2 regions of the Thermoanaerobacter uzonensis DSM 18761 genome follow, and region 2 is predicted to be linked to the other one. Evidence: predicted binding sites of a transcription regulator. Region 2 holds the regulator's gene; the other holds the start of a gene.
What was found. Region 2 encodes ArgR, which controls arginine synthesis, uptake and breakdown. Its sites were predicted from a motif close to ANTGNATAAANATACA; they were not measured.

Region 1 (15,686 bases), on a different contig from region 2:
CATCGCAAATGGGTATTTGCTATATGTGGATGAAAATGGAAATATATATTTGTACAGGAACATAAATATAAAGACGACAAAAGTATATAAAATAGATAAAAATAATAATGAAAAAGAGATAGCTTCATTAGATAAGCCCAGCTTATTGGTGAGGAAAAACGGGGATGTGGCTGCTTTTATCACGGCCAACGATAAAGAGTTTAAGTCATATGATATGGATTTAATCAATTTGAAAACGTCAAAGCACACCGTAATATCAAATGCTTCGGAAAACTTAAATTATGACATTCCGCTCTTTTATAAGAGAGGCAATATTGCCGTAATTTTCTACAAAGAAGGGAAAGCCGAAATGATTGATACAAAAAACGGAAATAGAATGGCTTTAAAAAATTTTGAAAAATATGTGTTTCCCAATTCAAATATGGAATTTGGCTTTAACATTTACGAGAATCAAATCATTGGTTTTAACAAAATTGTACAGCTTAAAAAACAAGAAAATAGTGTAAAGCTTATATTAGTGGATGCGGATAACAAAGTTTTAAAAACAATTGCTGAGCAGCAGCTAAAGTAATCTAATTAGCGGTTAATTTTGATGCAATAAAAGACAAATATATCCCTCATTTCTTTAAATATGTATATAAAAGTGCAGGTATTTCACGTAAAAAACCATAAGCTTCATCACTTAACATATATTTTTTTAAGAAGACGCCAGAATAACTTGCATCTATTCCAACACGCTTTGCTATTACACTTGCTCTTTTTAAATGAAATTTATTTGAAATAATTATCGCTGTTTTTAATAAATTTTTATCCATAATTTCCTTGGAAAAAAGTAAATTTTCATATGTAGAAAAAGATTTATTATCAGTTAAAATAATCTTTTCAGGTATGCCATTTTTTAAAAGATATTCTTTCCCTGCCTCAGCTTCCGAAATATTCTCTCCAGGACCTTTCCCTCCAGATACTATTATATACTTACCATACCCTTCTTTATAAAGTCTCAAAGCCTCATCAAGCCTTTCTTTGAAAAAAGGACTTGGCGTCTTTCCATATACTGCACAGCCTAAAACTATTATCACATCAGATTTTTTTGGTTTTTCATAAAGTGCAAAAGAAATTATCTGATATTCTAATGTTATTACCACTGTAACAAAAATTACTATTAAAACCCCTATAAACCTCAATAATAATTTCATTAAAATTTCCTCCAGAAAATTATTATAATAAAACCCTTTATATCATTATACAACATATATTATATTATTAAAACAATTCTTAACAATACACTTATAAATAACCAATGTTTGATAAAATGAAATTATGAACTTTTTACTTAGTTACGCGTTTAATTTGTAGAAGGGTGGGCAGGTGATGGAAGAGAAAGAACTAATATATAAAGCAAAAAATGGTAATAAATATGCTCTAAATGAATTACTCTCCCAAAACTATAATACTTTATTAGGATATTGCATGAAAATAACAGGTAATCCGATACTTGCCCAGGATATAGTACAGGAAACAATGCTCAAAGCTATTTTAAATATTAAAAATTTTACTCCTGAAGTCAAGTTCTCAACATGGCTTTTAAAAATCGCAACTAATACATTTAAAGATTATTTAAGAAAACACAAAAATATTGAACTTGTAGAAGAAATATTTTCAAATACTGAAGAAGATGTAGAAGAGACCGCTATGACAAATATTCAATACAGCGAACTAATGAATATTTTAATGAAACTGCCTTATGAGAAAAGAGCAGTATTCATTTTAAAACACTATTATGGATATAAATACCAAGAAATTGCGAAAATAATGGACTGCCCTGTTGGCACAGTACGGTCACGTTTACACAACGCTATAAAAGAAATAATGTCAGAAATGGGAAGAAGGGGTATATTGTGAAAAGAGAATGTAAAAAAATACAAGACAAAATAATTGATATTCACTACAATGAACTTACTGACAATACAGAAGTAATTTCACATATTGAAAATTGCAGTGACTGTTATACATTCAAAAAAAATTTAAAACTAACATTAAGTTACATGGATACCTTAGAAGTTAAAATTGATATGTCAGACTTGCAAGTAAATATCGCAGAAATTATAGAAAAGGCAGAGCAAATAAGAAATAAACGAAAAGATAGGCTTGAATTGCTTATTTTTATAACCACATCAATAATTTTCTTAATATCATCAGTATTATTTATGGCAAATTTGGATGTTAGGTTTCTCCTATACACGCAAATTTTCCTTTATTTCAATCTGCCATTAATCTTAATACCCTTTTACAAATTAAAGACTTCAAGGAGATGATAAAATGTCCAAAAACACATTAATTTTAATAATTGTAATACCCCTATTATTTCTTCAAGCTTTATGGATTTTTATGGATGCAAAAAAACGTGGTGAAAAATACTACTGGGCATGGGGGATTTTTGGACTCCTAAATATACCTACCTCTTTAATCATATACCTTTTTGTAACAAGGTATGGATATCTTAAATGTCCTAATTGTGGAAAAACAGTAAGAAATGATTACAAATTCTGTCCTTATTGTGGTACTTCTTTAAAGAAAACATGTCCAAAATGTGGAGCCGAAATAAAAGATGATTGGAAATACTGCCCTGAATGTTCAACAAAATTAAAATAATCTGAGGAGGTTTAAATTAATGATTGATAAATTAAGCAATCCTGAATTAATAAAACTACTTCTTCCTTTAGCTATAATCCAGTTAGGACTTACTGTATTTTCAATTTACAGACTTTCAAAAGACAAAGTTAAATATCTTCCAAAATGGGCATGGTTTTTAATTATAATCTTTGGAGAAATATTAGGTTGCTTGATATTTTTAACTATAGGCAGGGAGAGAGAATAACATGATAAAAGTTTTTAATCTAACAAAAAAATACGGTAAACATGAAGTTTTAAAAGGGATAAGTTTTGAGATTGAAAAAGGGAATATTTACGGCTTATTAGGGCGAAATGGTGCTGGTAAAACTACCACAATGAACATTTTAACAGGGCTTATTGATTATGATGAGGGAGAAATATATATAAATGGTAAAATGTTAAATAGAAATAATAGGAAACTAATTGACGAAATAGGATACCTTCCTGAAAATCCTACTTTTTATAACTACATGACTGGCAGCGAATACCTGTATTTTATAAGCAAAATAAGAGGTATTCCTCATCAAAAAGCTAACACAGAAGTGGAAGAACTCCTTAATATAGTAAAGTTAAAAGAAGTTGCCAACAAAAAAATACAAGGTTATTCAAGAGGAATGAAGCAAAAATTAGGACTGGCAGTGGCTCTTTTAGATAACCCTGAAATAATTTTTTTAGATGAACCTACATCTGCTTTAGATCCAGAAAGCAGATATGATATACTTAACCAAATATTGGAAATGAAGAAAAATGGGAAAACTATATTCTTATCTACCCATATATTAAGTGATGCTGAGAGAGTTTGCGACTATGTTGGCATACTTGATAAAGGTAAAATTATCTTTTCAGGAAGATTAAAAGAATTAAAGCAAAAATATATTCAGCCTGTGTATGATGTTGTCTTTGAAAATTTACCTACCAATGCCGAAGAAAAACTTAATAATGTAAAATGGATTGATGATATTAAAATAGAGAATGATATTATAAGTATTTACGTAAATGACATTGAAGCAGCAAAAAAGAATATCCTCAATGAAATATCAAAACTTGGTATACCTGTTATATCACTGCAAAGAAGAGAAAATACTCTAGAGGACATATTTATAAGGATGGTGAAGCAAAATGAACACCTTTAAAGCATATTTGAAAAAAGAAATAATAGAATCGTGGAGGCAATATAAATATCTAATACTTCTAATTGGCATTGTTCTATTTGCTATACTTGATCCTATAATCCTTAAATTGCTTCCAGAAATGCTTAAAAATAAAATAAATGGTGATTTAGCTTCTTTAATACAAATTGATATGAAATCTGCAGTACAAAATTATATAAAGGATTTAAATCAAATATCATTACTTATAGTGCTTTTAACACTCATGGGAATCCTAAGTGAAGAAGTGTCTTCACAAAAATTAGTGTTTCCTTATTCTAAAGGTGCTAACCTTTCAGCTATTGTCATATCAAAAATACTTCATTATTCTGTTACTTTGTCAATTTTCATAATAACTGGATTTGCTATTAATTACTATTACGCAACAACACTTTTCCATAACAACGTCATAGCTTTCAATAAAATATTAATATCATCTATCTTAATGTCAATTTATTATATTTTCATAATAACATTGCTTATATTTTTGAGTAGCATTTTGAAAAAAGGTATAATAGCTGCATTATTAGTATTAATACTTCATATAGTCTCATCAATATTAGTAAATATTGATAAAATAGCTAAATTTATTCCCTACAACTTAATTTCACTTGCGAATTCCTTTAGTACAGAAAATATTTTAACTACAATTATATCGGCAATACTATATTGCATAATATTGTCCATATTTACAATGAAAATAATGAACAAAATTGAAATAATATAACTTCTTCCCGAACAAGGAGACGGTTTTTTTGTTTCATATTGGAATGAGACAAAAGAACCGTCCCCTTGTCTTTTATAAAGAAATGTTATAGATGGAAGAAACGAAGTACAAAGATATACCAGCAAGAGCTTGAAATGATAGTAGAAGGAGGGAACATGGAAGAAGCATACAAGCGCGTTGTTGCAAATAAAGGAAGCCATGGAGTAGATGGGATGGAAGTAGATGAACTTCTACCGTATCTCAAAGAAAACTTTAAACCATAAAACAACAACTGCTGGAGGGGAAATACAAACCACAACATACATTTTCTGATAGCAGTTATGGATTCAGACCAGGACGCAGTGCAAAAGACGCAATAAAAGCCGCAGAAGCATATATAAATAAAGTATACGCGTGGGTTGTAGATATGGACTTAGAAAAGTTCTTTTTACAGAAATATTACAATTTGGCAATCAAAGAAGGAATTTGGAGGTTAATGGAGAAATATTACAATAAGGAGCATATAAGGAAAGAAACTCGGTTTTTATACTAAAATGCAAAAGAAAAGGCTATTTTAGTGAAAATTTATACTTTTGTCAATTGACAAGATGCTGGAAATAAGATACCATGGATATAGAAGGAATTACCGGTAGTCCTTAGAATTATTGGGGAAGGAGTGAAAATGTTAAGAGAGAGAAGGAATTTGAGAAATGCTTTTTGCTTACGACTAATTTTAAGGTAGGTTGATGGAATTAAATGAAAAGGATAGTGACAGTATTACTTACTTTGATATTAATATTTTCAACAACAGTTGTATTTGGAGCGACGGATAACGTATTAGAAAATGAACCAGCTGCGATTTTTGAAGGTAGTAGCATCGAAATGAGTGTGGTAGAAAATACTAAACTTTCTAGTATGGATTTTATTTATTTACCTAATTATAATGCTGACATTGGTGGAGGTATTTTACTTTCGGAAGAAATAAAAAGGCACAACAATAATGAATTGGCAAGATATGTAGCTAAATTATCAGTTGATTTTATTGTAGCTTCTCTGGCTTATCAATATAAATTAGGATTCCCTACGAGCTTTGTTATAGATCGCTTTACAAACACATTAATATCATGGTTTAATAATAACTATTTACAAGATACTTATACGGGAGCGTGGATGTGGAAAGCCTGGAGCAATTATGAGAATGTTTATGTAATTTATGTGACATTAGTACATTATTCTGATGGAACTTATACAAAACCTATAAAAGTCCAAACATTAGAGATTGGAAGGGAATACGGGACTACAGTTGAATATTATTACTAAAGGAGAATATCTATGAGGAGATTATTATTATGTTAGTGGTATGGTTTAATGCCATTTTAATTCTACTCGAATCTTTATATCAAGTGGTACTTTATATTTACAAATTGTCTGATAGAGATAAAATTCCTCCTTTAACAATCAATTTTGTAGAAAAGCGAAAAATGTTTTTTAGTAGATGGCGCAAAGTTCCTCTAGACGATGGGATTATATATAAAATGATTGGCAGGTCAAAAGTTAGGACATTTGTGTGGTTTATAGTTGGGATATTATTTTATGTTCATGCTAAAGGAAGAGGCGGTGAGATTGGAACTTATGTAATTTTTACAACTGTAATGTTCACAAATGTTTTAAAGCAAATTTACTTCTATAAGTATAAAAAATCTTTGAAAGGCGAAAAATTTTCTAAGGTGTTGCGAAGCATTATAGAAATAGAAATAGGTATGTACAACGTAGCCTTTGATATACCGATAGAAAAGAATAGTATATATGAAGTCATAAAAGATACATGGGTGAATATATTTGGCAGCATGTCTGTCATAATATTGGTATTTTTCGCTTCATATTTCGGAGTATTAGAAAAAGTTAGTATGCTGGTTATAATAATTTATTTAGCTGCTATTTTGAGTAAAAGATTTATTATGGTGCGAACTTAAAACTGTTAAGGCTAAATTTCTATTTTAGATCAGTATGTAGAAACGAGTAAAAACCCTCAGACAAAGGGGACGGTTCCTTTTGTCTGAGGGTTTTCGTTATTGAGATTTTTCATCTTCTAAATTAATTTCTTTAGAGATTTCATGAAGCATTTGAGGTGTTAGTCTCATATCAAAATGAGTTAATTCATAATATTTTGTGGCTTTTCCATCACTGGAGATTTCCATACTCGATTTTACAAGCCCTGCTTCTTCTAATTTGCGAAGATGGATGTATAGAAGAGGTCTGCTTATGCCCATTATTCTTGCAAGTTCGCTTATATACTGCCTATTTTCATACAGAATGCCTAATATTTTTATTCTTACAGGGTGGGATAGAGCATCAAAAATTTTTATAATCTTTGCCGGATCTAAATATTCTGGTGAGGGGTTGTGTTCAGCCATTTTAATCAACTTCCTTTAACAGCTTTTCTATTTTCTCCAGTGCACTTTTTACTCCATCTATTTCATTTAATAGATCGTTTGACATTTTTATATACAACTCATTTTGTTTTCGCATATTTGATACTTTTACAAAGACGAATATTGAGAAAACGGCAAAGATAACTGCTAAAATAAAAGGCGTAAAAAGTGTGATAATTGCAAATAAGTATATGCCCGATGTATTCATATTAATCCTCCTTTTTATTCTATATTTTCAAGTAATTTCTCAATAGATTCTGCTTTTTGACGTAAAGATGACAGTTTTTCTTGTGTCTCTTGAGTTAATTTAGAAAAAGCCTTATATTGCGCTTGAAGCTTTGTTATTTCAAGAACAATTGCTGTTAAAAAAATTATTGAAGTGATAGAAAGGGCGAGTATAAGATAAACAAATCCCATTTTAAAAGCCTCCTCATTTTTTTATTTCACATGTAATAATTATATTACATATGAAATAATTTGTCAATATGCATTTGCTATTTGGAGTAAGTTCTTTTATAATTATGTAAAATCAAATTTCATCCACAAAAGAAAGAGGGAGATAAATGGGATATGCAACTATTATCTATTATTTTTTTATAATCTTTTACGCAGTATTTTTTATGGGGGGAGCGATTTATGGCACTTTTGTGCCGGTTTATCTGGACTACATAGGTTATAGTAAGAGTGAAATTGGAATTTTGATGTCTTTAGGTCCTTTTGTCGCTATAATAGCTCAGCCGTTTTGGGGGATTACAAGCGATAGAGCGAGGTCTAAAAATTTTGTTTTGCAAATTTTATTTTTAGCTAGCATTTTTACTATGGCATTGTTTCCTTTGTCCCGCAATTTTTATTATCTCATAGCAGTTATAACTCTTTTCACATTTTTTCAAACTTCTACTGGTCCGATAAGTGATGCCATAACACTAGAGTATTTAAGTGAAACAAATCAAAAATTTGGTCCAATAAGAATGGCAGGAACAATTGGATACGCAGTGATGTCAGTTATAGCTGGCTGGTTTGTGCAAAGGTATATCGGAAGCATTTTTATTTTAAACATTGTAGTATTGTTTTTAGCCTTTATGATTGTATTTAAACTTCCTGTTGTAAAAGGTCATCAATTTGGAAAGGAAAAGGTTTCTATATGGAAGCTTTTTTCAGATAAAAATCTCGTTTTGCTGATGGTATTCAATTTTTTAGTACAGATTACGTTAGGATTTTACTATACTTATTTTCCTATTTATTTTAGACAAATAGGTGGAAACAATGAGCTTTTGGGCTGGGCTTATTTTATTTCTGCAATGAGCGAGATACCTTTTTTGCTGTATGCCGATAAGATACTTGAGAAAATAGGCACAAGAGGAGCGCTTATAGGAGCAAGCTTTGTGGCAGCAATAAGATGGCTTATCATATCGCTTTTTCAAAACGCATATTTGGTTTTGCCATTTCAACTTTTGCACGGTTTAATTTTTATAGTTTTATATTACTCTATGGCAACTTATATTAATCAAGAAGTTCCAAAAGAATTAAGGGCGTCGGGACAGACCATGAATAATTTAATAGGTATGGGTATTTCAAGGATTGTGGGAAGCTTACTGGGGGGATTTTTGAGTGACGCTTATGGAATAAAGGCAGTGTTTTTTTATAATTCTCTTTTGGCTTTTGCCATAGGTTTAATCTTTGGGTATATCTTTTTTAGGAAGATAGGAAGATAATTTTGTGAATTTAAAAAGGCAAAATTTTTTTATGAAAAACTCTTGAAAAAATTTTGTATGGTGGTATAATGTAAAATAAAAGTTGTATAATTATAAATTAAATATTGTATTTATGCGCAGAAATATTTTTTTAACGTTCTATGCATAAATATAAATTAAATCGTATATATATTAATAAATGACAGAGGATGTAAAAGAGGGAGGCACTTTAAATGGTGAGGGTAGGAATATTTGGGGCAACGGGTTATACGGGGGTCGAACTTATAAGAATACTTTCAAAGCATGAAAAAGTAGAAATAAAATATCTTTCTTCTCAAAGTTATAATACCAAAGCAATTTCGGATGTTTATTCATCTCTCATTGGTTTTTGCGACAAAGAGTTGGAAGATTTAAACCTAGAAAAGGCAATGTCAGAATGCGATGTCATATTTACGGCTTTGCCTTCAGGTCATGCTTCAAAAATTGCCAGAGAAGCTGTGAAAAAAGGAGTAAAGGTGATTGACTTAGGAGCTGACTTTAGATTTGACGATTATTCCGTCTACAAAAAATGGTATGGCGGAGATTATGAAAATTATGAAGGTATTAAAAGGGTATATGGTCTTCCGGAAGTTTACAGAGAAACTATAAAAGAGGCTGAAGTAGTAGGAAATCCGGGATGTTATCCTACAAGCGTTATATTAGGGCTTATGCCTCTTTTGAAAAATGGCATAATAGAGGGGGAGGTAATTGTTGATTCAAAGTCAGGTGTATCAGGGGCAGGTCACAATCCCTCCCATAACAATATGTATGCAGAATGCAATGAAAACATAAAAGCGTATAATGTTGCAAAGCATAGACATGTTCCAGAAATGGAGCAAGAACTTTCAAAAGCTTTCGGAGAAAAAGTATCTGTTGTGTTTACTCCCCACCTTACGCCAATGACAAGAGGAATTTTAAGTACTATGTATTGCAAACTAAAAAAAGATATGGATATAAACACTGTTTATAATGTTTACACAGATTTTTATAAAAATGAGTATTTTGTAAAAGTGTTACAACCTGGTAATTACCCCGCAACAAAAAATGTTTATGGGTCGAATTTTTGTCACATAGGGTTTGAAGTTGATAAACATACTAATACTTTAATAGTGATGTCTGCAATTGATAATCTTGTTAAAGGGGCGTCAGGCCAGGCAGTGCAAAATATGAATATTATGTTTGGAATAAATGAAAATACTGGACTTGATATAGTTCCAATATATCCTTAGATAAAAACACAAATAAAAAATAAAGGGATTTGGAGGATTTGATAATGGAAGAGTTGGAGATTTTAGAAGGAAGCATTGAACTGCCAAAAGGCTTTTTAGCTTCAGGCATTTTTGCAGGGATAAAAAAAAGTAAAAAGGATATTGCATTAATATATTCAGAAAAAGTGGCAAATGCAGCAGCAGTATTTACAACGAATAAGGTTAAAGCGGCGCCAGTCCTTCTTGATATGAAAAGAATAGAAAAAGGTACAACACAGGCGATCATTATAAACAGTGGCAATGCCAATGCCTGCACAGGAGAAAAAGGTTTTGGGGATGCTGTTAACATGGCAAAAAAAGTGTCACAACTTCTTAAAATAGATGAAGAAAATGTGCTGGTATGTTCTACAGGGGTTATTGGTGCACCTCTTCCTATGGAAAAAGTTTTAAAAGGGATTGAGACTGCGGCAGAAAATCTTTCAACAGAGGGTGGGTACCAGGCGGCTGAAGCTATAATGACAACAGATACTTTTTTAAAAGGTGTGACAACTAAGTTTGTAATAGAAGGCAAAATTGTTACAATGACAGGGTTTGCAAAAGGATCAGGTATGATACATCCAAATATGGCCACAATGCTTTCTTTTATACTTACAGATGCTAATATAACTAAGGTTGCATTAAATAAAGCTTTTAAAGAAACTGTAGACAAAACTTATAACATGATTTCTGTTGATGGGGATATGAGCACAAATGATACAGCGATAATACTTGCAAATGGGGAAGCGCAAAACAAAACAATAGAAGAAGGGGCTCATGAATTTGATGTGTTTTATAAAGCCTTAGAGTATGTGAATAAAACCCTTGCAAAACTTATTGTGAAGGATGGAGAAGGAGCAACTAAGTTCATGGAAGTAAATATTGTAAATGCAAAAACTGAAGAAGATGCAAGATTAGCTGCAAAGTCTATCGTAAACTCAAATCTTGTAAAAACAGCTATATTTGGTGAAGATGCCAACTGGGGAAGGATTCTCGCGGCAGTGGGGTATTCAGGGGCAGATTTTGACGTAAATGAAGTAGATATATATTTAAAAAGCGTGAAAGGAGAAATTAAAGTTTGTGAAAATGGAGGTTACATCTTTTTTGATGAGGCTTTAGCCAAAGAAATTTTAAAAGAAAAAGAAATTACTATAACCGTAGATATGAAGGCCGGGGAATATAGTGCGACTTCGTGGGGGTGCGACTTAAGTTATGATTATGTAAAAATTAACGGGAGTTATAGAACATGATTAGAAAGCAAAAATATGGTGACGAAATCGCAAAAGCCCATGTTTTAATAGAAGCACTCCCTTATATTAAAAAGTTCTCCGGCAAGACAGTTGTAATAAAATACGGTGGAAGCGCAATGTTAGACTGCAATTTAAAAAGAATGGTAATGCAGGACATTGTATTGATGAAATTTGTAGGATTAAATCCTGTAATTGTACATGGCGGTGGACCAGAAATAAATAAGATGTTAGAAAAGTTAGGGATAGAGTCAAAATTTGTAAATGGACTGCGAGTTACTGACGAAGCCACTATGGAAATTGTTGAAATGGTACTGATGGGTCGCATTAATAAAGAAATTGTGTCTTTAATTAATGAACTAGGTGGCCAGGCGATTGGCATAAGTGGAAAAGATGGCAAACTTTTAAAGGCGGAAAAGGACATATCGAATGGGGACATAGGATACGTCGGAAAAATTGTAGATGTAAACATAGATGTAATAACGATGATGCTGGAAAAAGGCTATATACCTGTTATTGCACCAGTTTCTTTCGGAGATGACGGCAAAACATACAATGTAAATGCGGATACTGCAGCAGGAAAAATCGCAGAAGCATTAAAGGCTGAAAAACTAATTTTACTTACAGATGTTGAAGGAATTCTATCAAATATAAATGATAAAAGCAGCCTAATATCCCGAATGGACTTAGAGCATGCAAAAGAATTTATGAATTCGGGACGGATAAACGGTGGAATGATACCAAAACTTGAATGTTGCATAAAAGCTGTTGAAAATGGTGTAAAAAGAGCTCATATTATCGATGGAAGACTTACTCATTCACTGCTTCTTGAAATTTTTACTGATGAAGGAATAGGTACTATGATAGGAAAGGAATGTTTTGACGATGATAACCTCTGAGGATAAGAAATATCTAATGAATACTTACAGCAGATACCCTATTACCCTAGCAGAGGGAAAAGGGACAAAAGTGTGGGATGACAAAGGGAATGTTTATCTCGATTTTGTTGCAGGCATTGCAGTAAATTCACTGGGGCATTGTCATCAGGCATTAGTTAATGCCATAAAGAACCAATCCGAAAAACTTATACACTGTTCTAATCTTTATTGGAATGAGAACCAGATAGAACTTGCAAAGATAATCGCAGAAAACTCCTTTGGGGATAAGGTATTTTTTGCAAATAGCGGTGCAGAAGCAAATGAAGGCGCAATAAAACTTACCAGAAAATATGCATCCTTAAAATACGGTAGTAAAAGGTACAAAGTTATATCTGCCCAAAATTCTTTTCATGGAAGAACTTTTGGGGCACTTACTGCGACAGGTCAAGAGAAATATCACAAAGGTTTTGGCCCACTTCTTTCTGGTTTTAAATATGTACCTTTTAATGATATTGATGCTCTTTATAATGCAATTGATGATGAAGTATGTGCAATTATGCTGGAAGTAGTGCAAGGCGAAGGTGGTATCCATGAAGCCACACCGGAATATATAAAGGCGGCAAGAGAAATATGTGATAAAAATGACATTCTCTTTATAATAGACGAAGTGCAGACAGGTATAGGAAGGACGGGAAAACTTTTTGGATATGAGCATTATGGCATAACTCCTGACATTATGACTTTGGCAAAGGGATTGGGAGGAGGCTTCCCAATAGGAGCTATTGTCGCAAAAGAGGATAAAGCTGTTTTTCAACCGGGAGACCATGCCTCCACATTTGGCGGAAGTCCTTTAGCTTGCGCCGCAGGAATTGCAGTGATGAATGAAATAACAAAGGAAGGTTTTTTAGATAGTGTGGCTCAAAAAGGTGAGTATTTTAAGGAGAAACTTGAAAATTTAAAGGAGAAATACAGTGTCATAAAAGAAGTGAGAGGAAAGGGCCTTATGATAGGCTGCGAAATGGATATGGAAGAGGCTTCGAATATGGTGACAAAGGCAATGGAAAAAGGCTTACTTATAAATTGTATCAGCCACAATGTTTTAAGGTTTGTTCCTCCTCTTACTGTGACAGAAGAGGAAATAGATACGGCGTTAATAATACTGGAGGATGTACTTTGTGAAATGGGGTTTTAGCATGAAAGGTTATTTGAAACTTGAGGATGGAAGCATATTTGAAGGTGAGTTAATAAGCAAAAACCAAAAAGGATATGGAGAAGTTGTTTTTACCACAGGGATGACAGGCTATCAAGAAGCCATAACAGATCCTTCCTACGCAGGCCAAATAGTTGTCATGACATATCCTTTAATAGGAAATTATGGCATCAACAAATACGACTTTCAATCAGAAAAGCCTCATATAAGGGGATTTGTGATACGGGAATATTGCGATAAGCCTAGCAATTTTCAAAGTGAGGAGTCACTTTTGAGCTATCTTGATAAGCACAACATACCAGTATTATCGGGAATTGATACAAGGGCTTTGACAAAAAAGCTTAGAGAAAATGGAACTATGAGAGGGATTATAACTTGTAGCCCTGATGACAACATAGAATTTGACCAAGCAAATCTTTTAGAAGAAGTTTCTACGAAAAAGCCGTATCGTATAGCAGGTATTGGTCCAAAACTTGCTTTTATTGACCTTGGTACAAAAAAGAGCATTTTAAAAATGCTAAATTCAGTTGGATTTGACATTTATGTGTTTCCTTATAATGCAAGTTATGATGATGTTATGCAAATAAATCCCAATGCAATATTTCTTTCAAATGGACCGGGTGACCCTAAAGATGCAGTTTATGCAATAGAACTTACTAAACACTTTATGGGTATAAAACCTGTGCTTGGAATATGCTTAGGGCATCAAATAATAGCCCTTGCTCTTGGATGCAATACAGTAAAGATGAAATTTGGCCACAGAGGTGCAAATCAACCTGTTAAAGATTTGCTGACAAATAAAGACTATATAACTTCTCAAAACCACGGATACGCTGTTGAAGAGGAGTCAATAGATAAAGACAAGATAACTGTAACCCACATAAACTTAAACGATGGAACAGTAGAAGGCATTATGCATAAATTTCTGCCAGTTTTTTCTGTACAGTATCATCCTGAGGCATGTCCTGGACCCCGTGATTCAACAGAGATTTTTGATAAATTCATGGATATAGTCATGGTTTACAAAAGGAGGTCTTATTTTGCCGAAGTATAAGGATATTAGTAAGGTTCTGGTAATAGGCTCGGGCCCTATTATAATAGGGCAAGCAGCGGAGTTTGATTATTCAGGAACCCAAGCCTGTAAATCCCTAAAAGAAGAAGGCGTACAAGTTGTTCTGGTAAACAACAATCCAGCTACCATAATGACTGATACTGATATAGCAGATATTGTTTATATTGAAAATCCTACTGTTTCTGTAGTTGAAAAAATAATAGCTAAAGAAAAACCCGATGGAATTCTTGCTACCTTAGGAGGACAGACAGGGCTTAATCTTGCTGTTAAACTTAAAGAAGAAGGAATTTTAGACAAATACAATGTAAAACTTTTGGGAACTTCTTTTGAGTCAATAAAAACTGCAGAAGACAGAGAACTTTTTAAAAGAAAAATGCAGGAAATAGGGGAGCCAGTTGCTGAAAGTATCACAGTCACAAATGTAGAGGATGCCTTAAAATTTGCTAAAAATTGCGGTTATCCTTTGATAATAAGGCCTGCATATACACTCGGAGGTACAGGCGGTGGTATAGCCAACAATGATGAGGAACTTATATCGATTGTAGATTTAGGCCTTAAAAAAAGCATGGCTCAAGAAGTGCTTGTTGAAAAATCTCTGTACGGATGGAAAGAAATAGAGTTTGAGGTAATGAGAGATGCTGATGATAATTGTATTACTATTTGCAGCATGGAAAATTTTGATCCAGTAGGAGTTCATACAGGAGATAGTATAGTTGTAGCGCCAGTGCAAACTTTGTCAGATTACGAATATCAAATGTTAAGAAGTGCAAGCATTAAAATAATCAAGGCTTTAGAAATTGAGGGAGGATGTAATATCCAATTTGCTTTAGATCCCCAAAGCCACAAATACTATGTTATAGAAGTAAACCCAAGGGTTAGTCGTTCAAGTGCACTGGCATCAAAAGCAACGGGATATCCTATTGCAAAGATTGCTGCAAAAATTGCAATAGGGCTTAGACTTGATGAAATAAAAAATCCTGTAACAGGTAAAACTACTGCATTTTTTGAACCTGCACTGGATTATGTTGTGACAAAAATACCGAGATGGCCTTTTGACAAATTTTATACTACTGATAGAAAAATAGGTACACAGATGAAGGCGACAGGAGAAGTAATGGCAATAGAAAGGTCTTTTGAAGCCTCCCTTTTGAAGGCCGTAAGGTCATTAGAGATAAAAGCTTACGGCCTTCAATTAAACAATATAAAAGGCATGAAAACAGAAGAAATACTAAAGAGCATATCAGTGCCTAATGACATGAGACTATTTTATATAGCAGAAGCTCTTCGCCGCGATATAGACATTGATTATATTAATGACGTTACAAAAATAGACAAATGGTTTTTGA
Region 2 (15,686 bases):
TTGATAAGGAAATAGAAAAATACTCTCAAAATTGGGCTCTTAATCGCATGCCCAAAATAGATTTGGCTATTTTAAGGTGCAGCATTTATGAGATGCAATACGGGAATATTCCTGTAAATATTTCTATAAACGAAGCAGTAGAAATAGCTAAAAAATACAGTACTGAAGATTCTCATGTGTTTATAAACGGTTTATTGGGAGCGTTTGTAAGAGATAAAGGATTGGAGGAAGGAGAATCAAATGATAATTGATGGTAAGGAGATTTCCAAAAAGATAAGAGAAGAGGTAAAAAGAGAGATAAAGGAGTTTGGTTACAAGCCCAGATTAGCGATATTGATGGCTGGAGATGATGAGTCTTCAAAGGTTTATGCAAACTCTAAAGTTAAAGCTTGCGAAAATGTTGGGATTGAGGCTGAAATCTATTATTTTTCAGAAAGTGAAGAGTCGAAGTTTTTTGACACCTTAAAGTTTTTAAATGAAGATAAAAATACCCACGGCATAATGATAGAAATGCCTCTTCCTAAAAACTTTAATGCCGAGTTAGTTTATGATACTATAAACCCTTATAAAGACGTTGATTGTATATCTAATTATAATATGGGAAGGCTTTTTGCTGGAAAACCTCTTTTTGTTCCTTGTACTCCCAAAGCAATTTTACATATTCTAGAAAGTATTGATACTCAATTTGAGGGAAAACACGCAGTTGTAATAGGCAGAAGCAATATTTTAGGAAAACCTGTAGCTAAGCTTTTATTGGATAAAAATTGTACAGTTACGGTATGCCATTCAAAGACAAAAGATTTGGCTTATTATACTAAACAAGCAGACATTTTGGTGTTGGCAGCCGGAAAAATGAATTTGGTAAAGGGAGATATGATTAAAGAAGGGACAATTCTTATAGATGCAGGTATAAACGTTTACGATGGAAATATATATGGAGACGCGAATTTTGAATCTGTAAAAGACTTGTGTTCTTATGTAACACCAGTTCCAGGAGGAGTTGGGCCTGTGACGACAGCTATGATACTTAAAAACACCCTGGAGGCTTTTAAATATGCAATTAAAAGCACTTAACGTCAGTGAGATAACGGACTATATCAAGAGAATGATGGACAATGATATAATTTTGAGAAATGTCCGAGTAAGAGGAGAAATCTCTAATTTAAAATATCACAGCACTGGAATATATTTTACTTTAAAGGATGAAGTAGCTTCTTTAAAGTGTGTGATGTTTAATGAATATAGTAGACTTTTAAATTTTACTTTGCAGGACGGTATGTCGGTGATTGCTACAGGTAGAATAACAGTTTATGAGAAAAGCGGTACTTATCAGCTTTATGTGCAGTCTATTCAATCGGAGGGTATTGGGGCTTTATACCTTGCTTTTAATAAGCTTAAAGAGAAACTGGAAAAAGAAGGACTTTTTGATTCTGATAAAAAGGAACCTATCCCTAAACATCCTAAAAAAATTGCTGTGGTGACTTCTCCAACAGGGGCTGTAATACGAGATATAATAACAATTTCGAGAAGGAGAAATCCAACAGTAGACATTTTAGTGGTTCCTGTTTTGGTGCAAGGAAGCTCAGCCGCCAATGAAATATGTAATGCTCTTCAAATTTTGAACAAAAGGGAAGACATTGATGTAATTATTTTAGCAAGGGGTGGAGGTTCATTAGAAGAAATTTGGCCTTTCAATGAAGAAAAAGTGGCAAGATGTATTTATGCATCTCGCATACCAGTTGTTTCTGCTGTAGGCCATGAGACAGACTTTACTATTTCTGATTTTGTGGCGGATTTGAGAGCTCCTACCCCTTCTGCAGCTGCTGAAATTGTAGTACCAGACATAAAAGTTTACCAAAGGGAATTGTTTTTATTAAAAACGAAATTATTAACATTGATGACTGCTGAATTAAATCGCAAGAAAAAAGAATTTGAAGGGCTTAAAAGGGCTTTGTATCTTAATAGCCCCATTAAGAAAAGTGAAATTTTAAGGCATAAAGTTGAAAATTTAACAGCCTCTTTATACAATGAAATGCTTTCTATATACCAACATAAAAGAAATGATTTTTTAATTTTAGCAGAAAAGTTGAATTCTTTGAGCCCTTTAAAAGTGCTTACAAGAGGTTATACAATTGTTTTAAATAAACAAGAAAAGGTTGTTTCCTCCGTGAGAGAAACAAAACCTTATGATGAAATAAAAATCTTATTTAAAGACGGCAAAGCTAAAGCGATTGTACAAGAGGTGAAAGAGAATGAATGAGGAATTGACTTTTGAAGAAGAAATGATGAGATTAGAAGAAATTGTAAATACACTAGAAAAAGGAAATTTAATGTTGGAAGAGTCTTTTAACTTATTTAAAGAAGGTGTTGAAATTTCTAAGAGATTAGAAAAAAGGTTAAGTGAGGTTGAAGGAAAGATAACCCTTCTCATCAACGAAAATGAAGAAATTGATTTTAAAGAGGAGGAAAAGGATGTTTAAAGAAAAGTTAAGAGAAAAACAACAGCTTGTTGAGAAAGAACTACACAGAATACTTGATATAGATGAAAAACCAGAGATAATTTATGAAGCAATGAGATATAGTGTGTTTGCGGGAGGGAAAAGGTTAAGACCAGTTTTATGCCTTTCTTCTTGTGAGCTTTTAGGAGGAGATATAAAAAAAGCTCTTCCTGTAGCTTGTGCGATTGAACTTATTCATACTTATTCTCTGATTCACGATGACCTTCCAGCCATGGATAATGATGATTTAAGAAGAGGAAAGCTCACAAATCACAAAGTTTATGGAGAAGCTATAGCAATTTTAGCTGGTGATGGACTTTTAAATTTAGGGTATGAAGTGTTAGTAAGACATGCTTTAGAACATCCTGAAGATTATGAAAGAATATTGAAAGCTACCAATGAAATTGCGACAGCCTCAGGATGTAAAGGAATTATTGGTGGGCAAGTGGTAGATATACTTTCACAAAACACAGAGCTTACCTATGAAGAATTAAAATTCATTCATGAACACAAAACAGCGGCTTTGATAGAAGCCTCTGTTTGTGCAGGAGCTTACATTGCTGGTGCTACAGAAGAAGATATTCATGCCTTAAGGGAATATGCCCGCTTAATAGGTTTTGCCTTTCAAATAAAAGATGATATATTGGATGTAATAGGAGAAGAGGAAAAATTGGGTAAAAAAGTAGGTAGTGATAAAGAAAAAGGCAAGTTTACTTTTGTCAATATCTTTGGATTAGAAAAATCTCATGAGATGGTTGTAGAGCTTACACAGAATGCTATAAAGATTTTAGATAGGTTTGGAGAAAAAGCGCTCTTTCTTAAAGAATTGTCTAATTATTTAATTGAGAGAGTAAACTGAAGAATAAAGGAGTATTGACAATACTTTTCAAAGGGAATGAGTTTTTTGATATTTAAGGGAATGTAGCAACCTTTTAACGACTTTGTAGAGGTTTGATATTGTCTTTTTTATTATGTTATAATTAAAATACCTTGAAAAGAAAGGCAAAGTGGTGCAGTATCCTAGTCAGAGGCGCTAATCCCGAAGACGGGCCTAAAAATCCGTCAAGGGCACATCGATGAAGTTCCTGGTGCTGGCTTTCAACGCCCAGTTGGGGGCTGGTGCTGGGAGTTAAGGAGGGGGGGCGATCCACAATGGCATGTGGGCGTTGACCCTTCCTCCGCGGAGACCTACTTGCGTGGCTTTTACGGGCTACGGGGTAGGATGAACCTGTCTCGCGGCCATAAAGCTGCGGACAGTGTAGCCTGCCTTGAGTGATTCGGGTGGATATCAGTTGTAAGCCATAATTCAAAGAGCTCTTGAATTACTGGCTATTGCTGATGAAACCCGAATTGCAAAAGAGGATAGGGGTTGGTTCCTCTGTTGAGGAAAACTCCTAGGCTGCGTCTTGTCGGGCGGCATATTGGGGATTACGGTGCGGACTAAGTGGTAGTCCAGTCTTACCTTTGGTGACAAGGTAAAAGCGGGCTTAAAGGGGAACCGCTGAACGGCGACGTTCAGTGCTCGCTTGGGAAATCCTACTGGACCTAAGCCGCAAAGTTTACCCAATATGCTACCACTTTGCCTCTATAATATTAGGAGGTCTTTTTTTTATTATGAAAAATAAAAATATAAATACGAATTATAAGTGGATTTTACATATAACTATTATAACCTTTTTTCTTGCCACCGTATTAAATTTTTTTTCTGATATTGCATTAAAAAAAAGCAATCTCTTTGTAGCCTTTTGTATTCTTGGTTTTATAGTGTTAATTGGTGTGGTTTTTGATATAATAGGTATAGCAGTAATTTCAGGTAGAGAAGAACCTTTTCATGCAATGGCAGCTAAAAAAGTATTTGGAGCAAAGGAAGGCATAAAACTTCTTAGAAATGCTAATATGGTGGCTAATTTTTGTAATGACGTAGTAGGAGATATTTCTGGAATTGTTTCTGGTGCTGCTCTGATGGCAATAATTGTAAAATTAGCTTTTGAGGGGCCCGAAGGTTCTCTTTATACTGCGATTTTAGGAGGTTTATTATCTGCCATTACAATTGGAGGAAAAGCTATTGGTAAAAATATAGGTATAGCTAAAAGCCAGTCCATTGTTTATACAGTTGCTGTAATTCTTGCTTGGATAGAAAAAAACATGGGTATAAAAATTTTGCCAGATTATAAGAATAATAAAAGGAAAAAAAGAAAGTGAGGGTTTTAAATGCTTGAGCAAATTGATAGTCCTTATGATTTAAGAAAATTAGACAAAAAGGACTTTTCACTGCTTTGCGAAGAAATACGACAGTTTTTAGTAGAAAAGGTATCTAAAACAGGTGGACATTTAGCTTCAAATCTTGGAATCGTTGAGCTTACAGTTGCACTTCACTATGTTTTTAATTCGCCAGTTGACAAAATAATCTGGGATGTAGGGCATCAATGCTATGTGCATAAAATGCTTACAGGTAGGAAAGACCAGTTTGATACTTTGAGGAAATTCAATGGCCTTTCTGGTTATATTAAAAGAGCGGAAAGTGTGCATGATATATTTGGAGCAGGTCACAGTAGCACCTCTATATCTGCAGCATTGGGTATCGCCACAGCAAGAGATTTAAAGGGTGAAAAATATTCTGTTGTAGCGGTAATCGGTGATGGAGCTTTGACAGGTGGCATGGCTCTTGAAGCGTTAAATAATGCAGGAAGGTCTAAAACGGATTTGATTGTCGTGCTAAATCACAATGAGATGTCTATTTCGGAAAACGTAGGTAGCTTATCTTTGTATTTAAGTAAACTTAGAACTGATCCTACCTATAATAAATTAAAACAAGAGGTTGATAATTTACTCAATATTGTACCTCCAATAGGGAAAAGTCTTCATAAATACATTGAAAGGATAAAAGATTCTGTAAAACAGTTATTAGTGCCAGGAATGTTTTTTGAAGAGATGGGTTTTACATATTTAGGACCTATTGACGGACATGATGTTGATAGCCTTATAGAGGTTTTAGAAAGAGCGAAGAAAATAAAAGGACCTATTTTAGTACATGTTATCACAAAAAAAGGCAAAGGATATAAATTTGCAGAAAAATTTCCTGATAAGTTTCATTCTGCAGCTCCTTTTGACATACAAACAGGTAAGTTTGTAAATGAGGGGCAGGCGACTTATTCTGATGTATTTGGAAAGACTCTTACTGAAATGGCATTAAAAGATGACAAAATTGTTGCAATAACTGCTGCCATGCCAGAGGGAACAGGGCTTATTCATTTTGCAAAATTGATTCCTGAAAGATTTTTTGATGTAGGAATAGCAGAGCAGCATGCTACTACCTTTGCCGCAGGAATGGCAGTACAAGGATATAAACCTTATTTTGCAGTGTATTCTACCTTTTTACAAAGAGCTTATGACCAGCTTATACACGATGTATGTATACAAAAATTACCTGTTGTTTTTGCAATTGATAGAGCGGGAATTGTAGGAGAGGATGGAGAAACTCATCAAGGAGTTTTTGACCTATCTTATTTAAGGCCAATTCCTAATATAGCGATTATGTCTCCCAAAGATGCAAATGAATTAGTTGAAATGGTTAAATTATCAAGGACTCTTGACTTCCCTGTTGCCATAAGGTATCCAAGGGGAAAAGTAGGAGAATTTGATATTACAAAAGAATGCAGTATAGAGTTTGGAAAAGCAGAGTTAGTATCTGAGGGAACAGAAATAGCAATTTTTGCATTAGGAAGAATGGTAGGGAAGGTGTTAGAAGCGAAAGAGATTTTAAAAGCTTCTGATTTACAACCATTTATTGTAAATTTGAGATTTGTCAAACCTTTAGATGAAGAGCTGATCTTGGATATCTCAAACAAAGTTAAATTTATTGTTACAGTGGAAGACAATGTAATAGCTGGTGGTGTTGGAAACGCTATACTAGAGCTTTTAAATTTGAAAGGAATTTACAAACCAGTTTTATGCTTAGGATTTCCTGATAAATTTATAGAACATGGAGATGTAGAAAGCTTGTTTAAAAAATACAATTTAGATGCCGAGTCTATCGCAAATACTATACTACAAAAATATAAGGAAATGAGGTAAATATGGCTTCAAAAAAAGAAAGATTGGATGTATTGCTTGTTCAAAAAGGCCTTTTCTCCTCAAGAGAAAAAGCAAAAGCTTCTATTATGGCAGGAGAAGTATATGTTGATGGCAAGAAAATTGAAAAAGCTGGAGAGTTTGTCAACACAGAATCTTCAATTGAAGTAAAAACTAATTCTTTGCCTTATGTCAGTAGAGGTGGGCTAAAGTTACAAAAAGCTATAGAAACATTTAATATTAATGTAACTGGCAAGATTGCCTTAGACATTGGAGCTTCCACAGGAGGTTTTACTGACTGCCTTTTAAAACACGGTGCTTTGAAAGTATATGCTGTAGATGTAGGATACGGGCAATTGGATTGGAGTTTAAGAAATGACCCTCGTGTCATAAATATGGAAAAGACTAATATAAGATTTTTAGAGACATTGCCTGAAATAGTGGACATGATCACAATAGATGTTTCTTTTATCTCCCTTGAACTTGTTATACCTTCTGCAGATAAATTTTTAAAACCAGAGGGAGATTTGATAGCTTTAATAAAACCTCAATTTGAAGCAGGGAGAGAAAAAGTAGGTAAAAAAGGTGTCGTGAGAGACCCTGCCGTTCATAGGGAAGTGATTGAAAAAATTGTGAGTTTGTTTCAAAAGTTTAACTACGGTATAATAGGTATTACCTATTCTCCTATAAAAGGGGCAGAAGGCAATATAGAATATTTAATTTGCGGAAAAAAGGGAATTGGAAAACAACATAATTTTGACATTACGAAAATTGTAGAAGAGGCTTTTAAAAATTTGAACAAATAAAATCTTTAGCAGGAAAATTTGTTTTTTTGTAGAATATGATAAATGTGGTGATATTATAATGAAAAAAGTCGGTGTAATTCCAAATATTAATAAAGATAAAGACTTAGAAGTGACAAAATCTGTAGTAAAATGGCTATTGGAGCATAGTTCTGAACCATATCTTAACGAAATAGTTGCGTCTAAAATGGGTTATGATGAATACGGTAGAAAATCTACAGATATATATGGTAAATGCGACTTTATAATTGCCTTGGGTGGAGATGGTACTATTTTAAATGTTGCAAGGCTCTGTGCGCCTTTTGACACGCCTATTTTCGCCGTAAATTTAGGTCATCTTGGATTTCTTACGGAAGTAGATGTAAATGAGGTGTTTGTTTCTTTAGATAAAATATATAAAGGAGAATATACAGTAGAAAAAAGGATGATGCTAGAGGCAAATGTAGTTAAAAATGATATGGAGATTATTAATTTTAGAGCTTTAAATGATATTGTCATTACAAGAGGAGCTTTTTCAAGAATGGCTCGTATTAATGCCTATGTCAATAATAACTATGTAGATACTTATTTAGCAGATGGAGTAATAATTGCAACTCCTACTGGTTCAACTGCTTATTCACTTTCAGCAGGGGGGCCTATTGTATATCCTACAGTAGAAGTTATAATAATAACACCTATCTGTCCACATACTTTATATTCAAGATCTATAATAGTTTCACCAGATGATGTCATCAGGTTGGAAATAAGCGAAGAGAATCAAGATTTAATGATAACAACCGACGGACAACAGGGATATAAACTTGATTATAGAGATATAATTTACATTAAAAAGAGCAATGAATATACCAATCTTATAAAAGTAAAAAATACCAATTTTTTTGACTTATTGAGGGACAAACTTACAGAAAGATAAAAATTAAAAGAGGTGAAGATTAATATGATGAAAATAGCTCGACACGCAAAAATTCTTGAAATAATCTCTGAAAAAGAAATTGAAACACAGGAAGAGTTAGCAGCTGAACTTCAAAAACAAGGTATTGATGTGACTCAAGCGACTGTGTCAAGAGATATAAAAGAATTGAGACTGATAAAAGTTTTAACAGAGGATGGAAAAAGATATAAATACGCCCCGATGGGAAAAGTAGACAGCCATATTACAGATAGACTAATGACTTTATTGTCTGAGTCTATAGTGAGCGTTGATTATGCCGGAAATATCATAGTCATAAAAACGTTATCAGGCACAGCTCCTGCAGCAGCAGAGGCCATTGATACATTAAATTGGAAGAATATAGTAGGTACATTAGCGGGAGATAATACTATTTTTGTTTTAGTAAGAAATGAAGAAACTCTTCAAGAATTATTAGAAAAGTTCAAAAAGTTGGTTAAGTGATTTTTGGGGGTTTTGCTATGCTTTTAGCACTTAGCATCCAAAACGTTGCACTCATTGACAAGGTAGAATTACAATTCAAAGAAGGATTCAATGTATTAACTGGAGAGACAGGGGCAGGGAAATCTATAGTTATTGATTCGGTTTTGCTGCTTTTAGGTAGTCGAGCCAGCAGAGATATAATACGTACTGGTGAAGAAAAAGCTATCGTTGAGGGAATATTTTTTGTGGATTCCAATAAGGATAAAATCGTAGAAATTTTGGAAGAAGTAGGTTTGAGTTTAGAAGAAGATGATACTTTGATAATAAATAGAGAAATTACAAGCAGTGGAAGAAGTTATTGTAGGATAAATGGTAGAATAGTGCCTCTTTCTTTTTTGAGTAAAATAGGTGCTTTCTTGGTAGATATTTTAGGCCAACATGAGCATCAGTTCCTTTTAGACAATACTAAACATCTTTCTATTTTAGATAATTTTGGAGACCAAGAGTTTAAAACTTTAAAAAAAAGATTTAAGGAGCTGTTAGAAGAATATAACAAGATACAAAAAGAGATTTCAGCTTTTTTTAAAGATGAAAAAGAAAAAAATGAAACAATTGACCTTTTAAAGTATCAAATTGAAGAGATTGAAAAGGCGAATTTAAGTGTAGAAGAAGAGAGTCAGTTGGTGGAAAAAAGAAATTTGCTGATGAATTTCGAAAAATTATTTACTGCTATGAATTCTAGTTACAAAATTTTGTACGAAGGTAGTGGGAGCTTTTCTGTTTTAGATAATTTACATATTGCAATTAAAAATTTAGAAACTGCTCTTTCTATAGATGAAAAGCTAAAAAGTTTAAAAGATAAGCTGGAGAATATTCTCTATGAATTGGAGGATTGTGCCTTACAGATACGGGATTACTTGAATAGTTTAGATTTTAACCAGCAAAGTTTAGAGGAAATAGAAATACGATTAGATCAAATAAATTCCTTGAAAAGAAAATATGGACCTACAATACAGCATGTTTTAGAATTTAAAGAAAATAAAAAAAGGGAATTAGAGGATATATTAAATTTTGAAGAAAAGCAACGAGAATTGAAGCTTAAGCAGCAAAAGTTATGGGAAAAAATTTTAGAAGTTGGTGAAGTATTACATCTCAAAAGGAAGCAAATAGCAGACAATATAGAAAAAAATATAAATCAAATTTTGGGTGAACTTAATATGCCAAATGCTTATTTTAAAGTGAATATAGAAAAAATAGAAGAACCTACTGAAACAGGATTTGATAAAATTGAATTTTTAATTTCTACAAATAGAGGAGAGCCTTTGAAGCCTTTATCTAAAATTGCTTCTGGTGGCGAGCTTTCGAGAATTATGCTGGCGTTAAAAACTATTCTTGCTTCCGCAGATGGAATTTCCACTTTGATTTTCGACGAAGTTGATACAGGAATAAGCGGGAAAACTGCCCAATTAGTAGCTGAAAAAATGGCATATCTTTCCAAAAAACTTCAATTGATTTGTGTTACTCACCTGCCTCAAATTGCCTCTATGGCAGATACACATTATCGAATTTCCAAAATTGCAAAAAATGAAAGAACTTACATAAATGTGGAAAAACTTGACTATCAAGGCAAAATAAATGAATTAGCTCGTATTATGGGAGGATCGCGTGTTACTCAGACTACTTTAGAACATTCAAAAGAATTATTAGATATTGCATCTCAATTTAAAAGCAAAATTTAATATTTTAGTTTAATCTCACTTCCTTTTACTATCGGATAATATATTGACAGTATATAAAACTTTAAAAAAGGTTAAGTTAATTTTAGATTAAATAAGCCGCAAAAAAGGAAGTGAGAAAATGACAAAAAATACAATAAGATTATTACTTTTTATATCCTTAAGCTTTTTTTTAGTATTTGCAAATTATTTTACTCCTATACAGGATATAGCAAAAACCCCCTCAAGTTTTAAATTTTTTCAAGGGGAAAAAGTTAATTATAACTTTAATATACCAATAAAAGTAAGTTTTCAAGCTGATAAAAAAGGTTTTTTAAAAATTAATGATACAGAAGATAAAAATGTTTTAAATTTGAAAAAACCTATTACTATTGAAGCAGTAAACACCGGTACAGTAAATTTGGATTTTAAGCTATTTGGAATATTTCCTTTAAAGCATATTAGTGTTGACATTGTTCCGACCATAAAAGTAGTACCCGGCGGTCAAGCGATAGGGGTTAAGTTAAATACAAAGGGAGCATTAGTAGTAGGTTACTCAGATATAATGGGAGAGGACGGCAAAATTTATAGTCCTTATAAGCAAGGTAAAATACAGATAGGAGATATAATATTAGAAGTCAACGGCAGGGAAATAAAGCAAGCAGAAGATATTACACAAATTGCAAATGAATTACAGGGAAAAGCCTTAAAGTTAAAAATAAATAGAAAAAATCATATTTTTTATACTACCATTTATCCTATAAAGTCAAAAGAAGATAGACAATACAGAATAGGTCTTTGGGTGAGAGACCACACTGCTGGTATAGGTACTTTAACCTTTTATTATCCTGCTACCAAGATGTATGGAGCTTTAGGTCATGCTATAACTGATATAGACACTGGTCATATGTTATCAATAGAAAATGGAGAGATTATGAATTCTCGAATTACTTCTATTGACCAGGGAAGAAGAAGTAAACCTGGGGAATTAAAAGGGATTTTTTTAGAAGAAGTTGATACAATAGGTAATATATTAAAAAATACTGAATTTGGAATTTACGGAAATATGTATGAAGATTTTAAGAACGATTTGTATGGAGAGATTCCCATAGCGTATCAAAGCCAAATAAAAGAAGGGCCAGCTAAAATATTGGCTACCATTGACAATACAGGCATACAGCAATTTGATATTGATATTATAAAAAAAGTGTATCAAGAAACTCCTAGTTCTAAAAGCATGATAATTAAAATAGTTGATAAGAATTTATTAAAAAAGACTGGAGGTATAATACAGGGTATGAGCGGGAGCCCTATTATACAAGATGGGAAACTGGTAGGAGCAGTTACTCACGTTTTTGTTAATGACCCTACAAAAGGATATGCTGTTTATGCAGAATGGATGATCGATGAAATGAATAGTCTACTTAATAATAAGCAAGTCTTTACAAATAATTAAAATTTTTTGGGAAAAAGAAGGAAATTCAAATATTATGTAGAATAAATATTATATACTAATATTAGCAATGGGAGGTTAAATAATTGGTTAAGAAGATTAGAGTAGGAATAGCAGATGATAACAAAGAGTTTGCAACTATTTTAGCTGAGTATTTATCTACTCAAGAAAATATTGAAATGGTAGGTGTTGCCAATGATGGCAACCAAGCGATTGAACTCATTAAAAATCAATCGCCAGATTTGTTAATTTTAGATATTATAATGCCCTATTTAGATGGCATTGGTGTTTTGGAAAAGATAAATGAAGAACAATTAAAAAAGCCCAAAATTTTAGTTTTATCTGCAGTAGGCCAAGAAAAAATAACTCAACGTGCTATTAAATTAGGAGCAGATTATTATATTTTAAAACCTTTTGATTTAGCTATGTTGTCAAAAAGGATTTCTGAGCTTATGGAACCTGAATTAGATGTAGTATCAAAGACTGTTTTTCCTGTGGTAAAAGCGAAGAAAAATTATGACCTTGAAGCAATGATTACAGAAATTATTCATGAGGTAGGAGTACCAGCTCATATAAAAGGCTATATGTATCTAAGAGATGCTATTTCTCTTGTTATTAGCAATATGGAATATTTAAATTCTGTAACTAAAATGTTATATCCTAAAATTGCTGAAAAGTACAATACTACTCCTAGCAGAGTAGAAAGAGCTATAAGGCATGCAATAGAAGTTGCGTGGAACAGGGGTAAAACAGAAGTTTTAAATGAACTTTTTGGATATACTATAAATGACGAAAAAGGTAAACCGACAAATTCCGAATTTATTGCGCTTATTGCTGATAAATTGAGGTTGGGGATGAAAGCAGGGTAAAAGGGGCAGATACCTGCTTTCTCTTTTTTAACCTCCCATTTAAAATATGATAAACATAAAACAAAGTAATAAATCCTTCCATTTGTTGAAAGTTCAACAAGTGGAAGGATTTTTATATAACTGAGTAAAATGACTTTTTATTTCATGTAAAAATTTTTTATGCTATAATAATAAACAATGGGATGTTACTTTATGGAGGAAGCTTGTATGCAAATAACAGGAACAATTAAAATGGATAAAAGAACTAAAAATTTAGTGAAAAGATTAAATCCTGGAGAAATAGCTATAATTGATCATAGAGATATAGATGAAGTGGCTGCTGAATCTTTAGTTGAAAAAAAAGTATTGGCAGTCATAAATGCTGATAAATCTATAAGTGGCAGATATCCTAACATAGGACCTTCTATCTTGTGTGAGGCGGGAATTCCAATTATTGACGATGTAGGAAAAGACATTTTTGATTTATTGAAAGAAAATGACAAAATAACTATAATGGATAATGAAATATATAAAGACGGTGTGTTTATAAAAAGAGGGAAACTTCTTACAAAAGACGTTATAAACTATAAATTGCAGGAAAGCCGCGAAAACATAGGTGTTGAATTGGATAAATTTATTGAAAATACATTGGAATATGCAAAAAAAGAAAAATATTTTATTCTAGGGGGGGTTGAATTACCCAATATTAAAACGCGCTTTAAAAATAGACATGCTCTTGTAGTCGTTAGAGGAAAGGATTACAAAGAAGATTTATTTACAATAAAACAGTATATCAACGATGTAAAACCTATTTTAATAGGAGTAGATGGAGGGGCAGATGCTCTTTTAGAGTTTGGGCTTATTCCTGACATAGTCATTGGAGATATGGACAGTGTAAGTGATGAAGCTTTAAAAAAGGCTCGAGAAATCGTAGTTCATGCTTATCCCGACGGAAGAGCACCTGGCTTGGAAAGAGTAACAGCATTAGGTCTTAAAGCAGAAATTTTTAAGGCCCCAGGTACAAGTGAAGATATAGCTATGCTTTTGGCTTTTGAAAAAGGTGCTGACTTAATTGTTGCGGTAGGGACCCATTCCAGCATGATTGATTTTCTGGAAAAAGGGAGAAAAGGAATGTCCAGCACTTTTTTAGTGCGATTAAAAGTAGGAGAAAAATTAATCGATGCTAAAGGAGTAAATAAACTGTACAGGGAAACTTTCAAAATTTCTTATATATTTAGCATTATACTAGCAGCTTTGATTCCTCTTGGAGTAATAGCGTATTTTTCTCCACCTATGCAACAGTTATTAAAGCTATTGCAACTTAGAATTCGTCTTTTAATCGGATTTTGAGGAGGATTTTTATGAATATAAATATTAAATACTATGTTTTAACAATTGCTTCTATTTTTATTGCTTTAGGAATTGGTATTTTTATAGGTTTTATGTTAGATGGGCAAAAGGTTTTTTCAGAGCAACAAACCGCAATTATAAACGAGTTAGAACAAAAATTTAAGGATTTACAAACAGAAAATAACAATTTAAAAAACACTGTTCAAGAGTTAAATAAACAGATAGGGTATTATAATCAATATCATCAAATTATTTTTCCTGAGTTAGTAGCTGATAAGTTAAGTGGAGTTAAGGTAGCAATTATTGAAACTACAAATGAGTTTATATATTCTGGCATGAGAAATGCTCTTTTAAAGGCAGGAGCTACTATTGAGTCAATTACTGTTATAAAAGACAGCTTTAATACTGGCAATGAATTAGAAGTGGAAAATTTAGTAAATTTTCTTTCTAATAAATATGGAGTTACAATAGACGAAAAACATCTGAATGAGTTCGTAGCTTCGAAATTAGCGAATGCAATTGTAACTGGTCAGGATGTGGACCTTATTAATTATTTAAAGACAAATGGTTATATAGATTTTACAGGAATTCCAGGTAATACAGATTTTGTAATTATAGCTGGAGGAAGTAATAATAAGGACTATAATGTAGTTTCTATAGATATTCCTATAATAAAACAAGTGAAACTACTTAATGTTCCTATTGTAGGTGTTGAACAAAGTGATGCTAAATATTCCTATATTGATGCTTATAAAAAACAGCATATTTCCACAATAGATAATGTGGAGGATATAATAGGGCAAACGTCACTTATAATGGTAATGGAAGGCAAAGAAGGCAATTATGGAGTTAAGCCAAGTGCGATGAGTTTAATGCCAGATTCTTTTATAAAGGCTGACAATTCTACTCATAATTCCGCTGCTAATTCTAAAAAGTGAGGGTAGACAGATGAATAAAAAAGTTAGTGTATTGATACCTGCTTACAATGAAGAAGAAAGAATAATTGATACCATAAAAGGATTAAAAGATGTTGAAGAAATTGATGAAGTCATCGTAATAAATGATGGCTCAACTGATAGTACTGCTGAAAAGGCAAGAAAAGCAGGAGCTAAAATAGTCAATATGAAGAGAAATGTTGGCAAAGGAACAGCTTTAAAAGAAGGTTTAAAATATACAAAAAATGACGTGATAGTTTTTTTAGATGCAGATGTAGGTCTTTCGTCACGAGAAGTCAAAAAACTTATATTGCCTGTTCTTGAGGGAAAAGCAGATGTTACAATTGCTAAGTTTCCAAAGACAAATATAAAAGCTGGATTTGGCTTTGTTAAAACTTTAGCCAGAAAAGGAGTAAAATACTTTACAGGATATGAAATTGAATCTGTCTTGTCAGGTCAAAGGGCTTTTAAAAAAGAGGTTTTAGAGAGTTTAAAAACTTTTTATAAAGGTTTTGGAATAGAAGTTGGTATGACAATAGATATATTAAAGAAAGGGTTTAAAATAAAAGAAGTAGAAGTGAATATGACACACTCTGTTACAGGGAGAAACTTGAAAGGCTTTCTGCACAGAGGTAAGCAGT

Region 1: argC (N-acetyl-gamma-glutamyl-phosphate reductase) is a predicted target of ArgR. The motif match lies at 8,811-8,826, and genes of this name have one in related genera.

Annotation. Positions count from the first base shown of each region.
Region 1 is NZ_FQUR01000011.1:99,143-114,828, forward strand. It holds gene BUB32_RS07260 (hypothetical protein) at 1-571, shown strand, start outside; gene BUB32_RS07265 (YdcF family protein) at 618-1,196, opposite strand; gene sigY (RNA polymerase sigma factor SigY) at 1,372-1,902, shown strand; gene BUB32_RS07275 (zf-HC2 domain-containing protein) at 1,899-2,315, shown strand; gene BUB32_RS07280 (zinc ribbon domain-containing protein) at 2,320-2,652, shown strand; gene BUB32_RS07285 (PLDc N-terminal domain-containing protein) at 2,672-2,878, shown strand; gene BUB32_RS07290 (ABC transporter ATP-binding protein) at 2,880-3,806, shown strand; gene BUB32_RS07295 (ABC transporter permease) at 3,793-4,548, shown strand; partial or broken gene BUB32_RS07300 (group II intron reverse transcriptase/maturase) at 4,639-4,975, shown strand; gene BUB32_RS07305 (hypothetical protein) at 5,284-5,847, shown strand; gene BUB32_RS07310 (hypothetical protein) at 5,877-6,500, shown strand; gene BUB32_RS07315 (ArsR/SmtB family transcription factor) at 6,597-6,941, opposite strand; gene BUB32_RS07320 (hypothetical protein) at 6,943-7,167, opposite strand; gene BUB32_RS07325 (hypothetical protein) at 7,182-7,376, opposite strand; gene BUB32_RS07330 (MFS transporter) at 7,523-8,671, shown strand; gene argC (N-acetyl-gamma-glutamyl-phosphate reductase) at 8,884-9,918, shown strand; gene argJ (bifunctional glutamate N-acetyltransferase/amino-acid acetyltransferase ArgJ) at 9,963-11,183, shown strand; gene argB (acetylglutamate kinase) at 11,180-12,079, shown strand; gene BUB32_RS07350 (acetylornithine transaminase) at 12,066-13,250, shown strand; gene carA (glutamine-hydrolyzing carbamoyl-phosphate synthase small subunit) at 13,252-14,322, shown strand; gene carB (carbamoyl-phosphate synthase (glutamine-hydrolyzing) large subunit) at 14,309-15,686, shown strand, end outside.
Region 2 is NZ_FQUR01000008.1:187,437-203,122, reverse strand. It holds gene nusB (transcription antitermination factor NusB) at 1-251, shown strand, start outside; gene BUB32_RS04310 (bifunctional 5,10-methylenetetrahydrofolate dehydrogenase/5,10-methenyltetrahydrofolate cyclohydrolase) at 241-1,074, shown strand; gene xseA (exodeoxyribonuclease VII large subunit) at 1,055-2,260, shown strand; gene xseB (exodeoxyribonuclease VII small subunit) at 2,253-2,480, shown strand; gene BUB32_RS04295 (polyprenyl synthetase family protein) at 2,473-3,357, shown strand; gene BUB32_RS04290 (hypothetical protein) at 4,113-4,700, shown strand; gene dxs (1-deoxy-D-xylulose-5-phosphate synthase) at 4,710-6,572, shown strand; gene BUB32_RS04280 (TlyA family RNA methyltransferase) at 6,575-7,375, shown strand; gene BUB32_RS04275 (NAD(+)/NADH kinase) at 7,434-8,285, shown strand; gene BUB32_RS04270 (arginine repressor) at 8,310-8,765, shown strand; gene recN (DNA repair protein RecN) at 8,783-10,483, shown strand; gene spoIVB (SpoIVB peptidase) at 10,602-11,915, shown strand; gene spo0A (sporulation transcription factor Spo0A) at 11,999-12,781, shown strand; gene steA (putative cytokinetic ring protein SteA) at 12,989-14,110, shown strand; gene BUB32_RS04245 (copper transporter) at 14,122-15,048, shown strand; gene BUB32_RS04240 (glycosyltransferase family 2 protein) at 15,059-15,686, shown strand, end outside.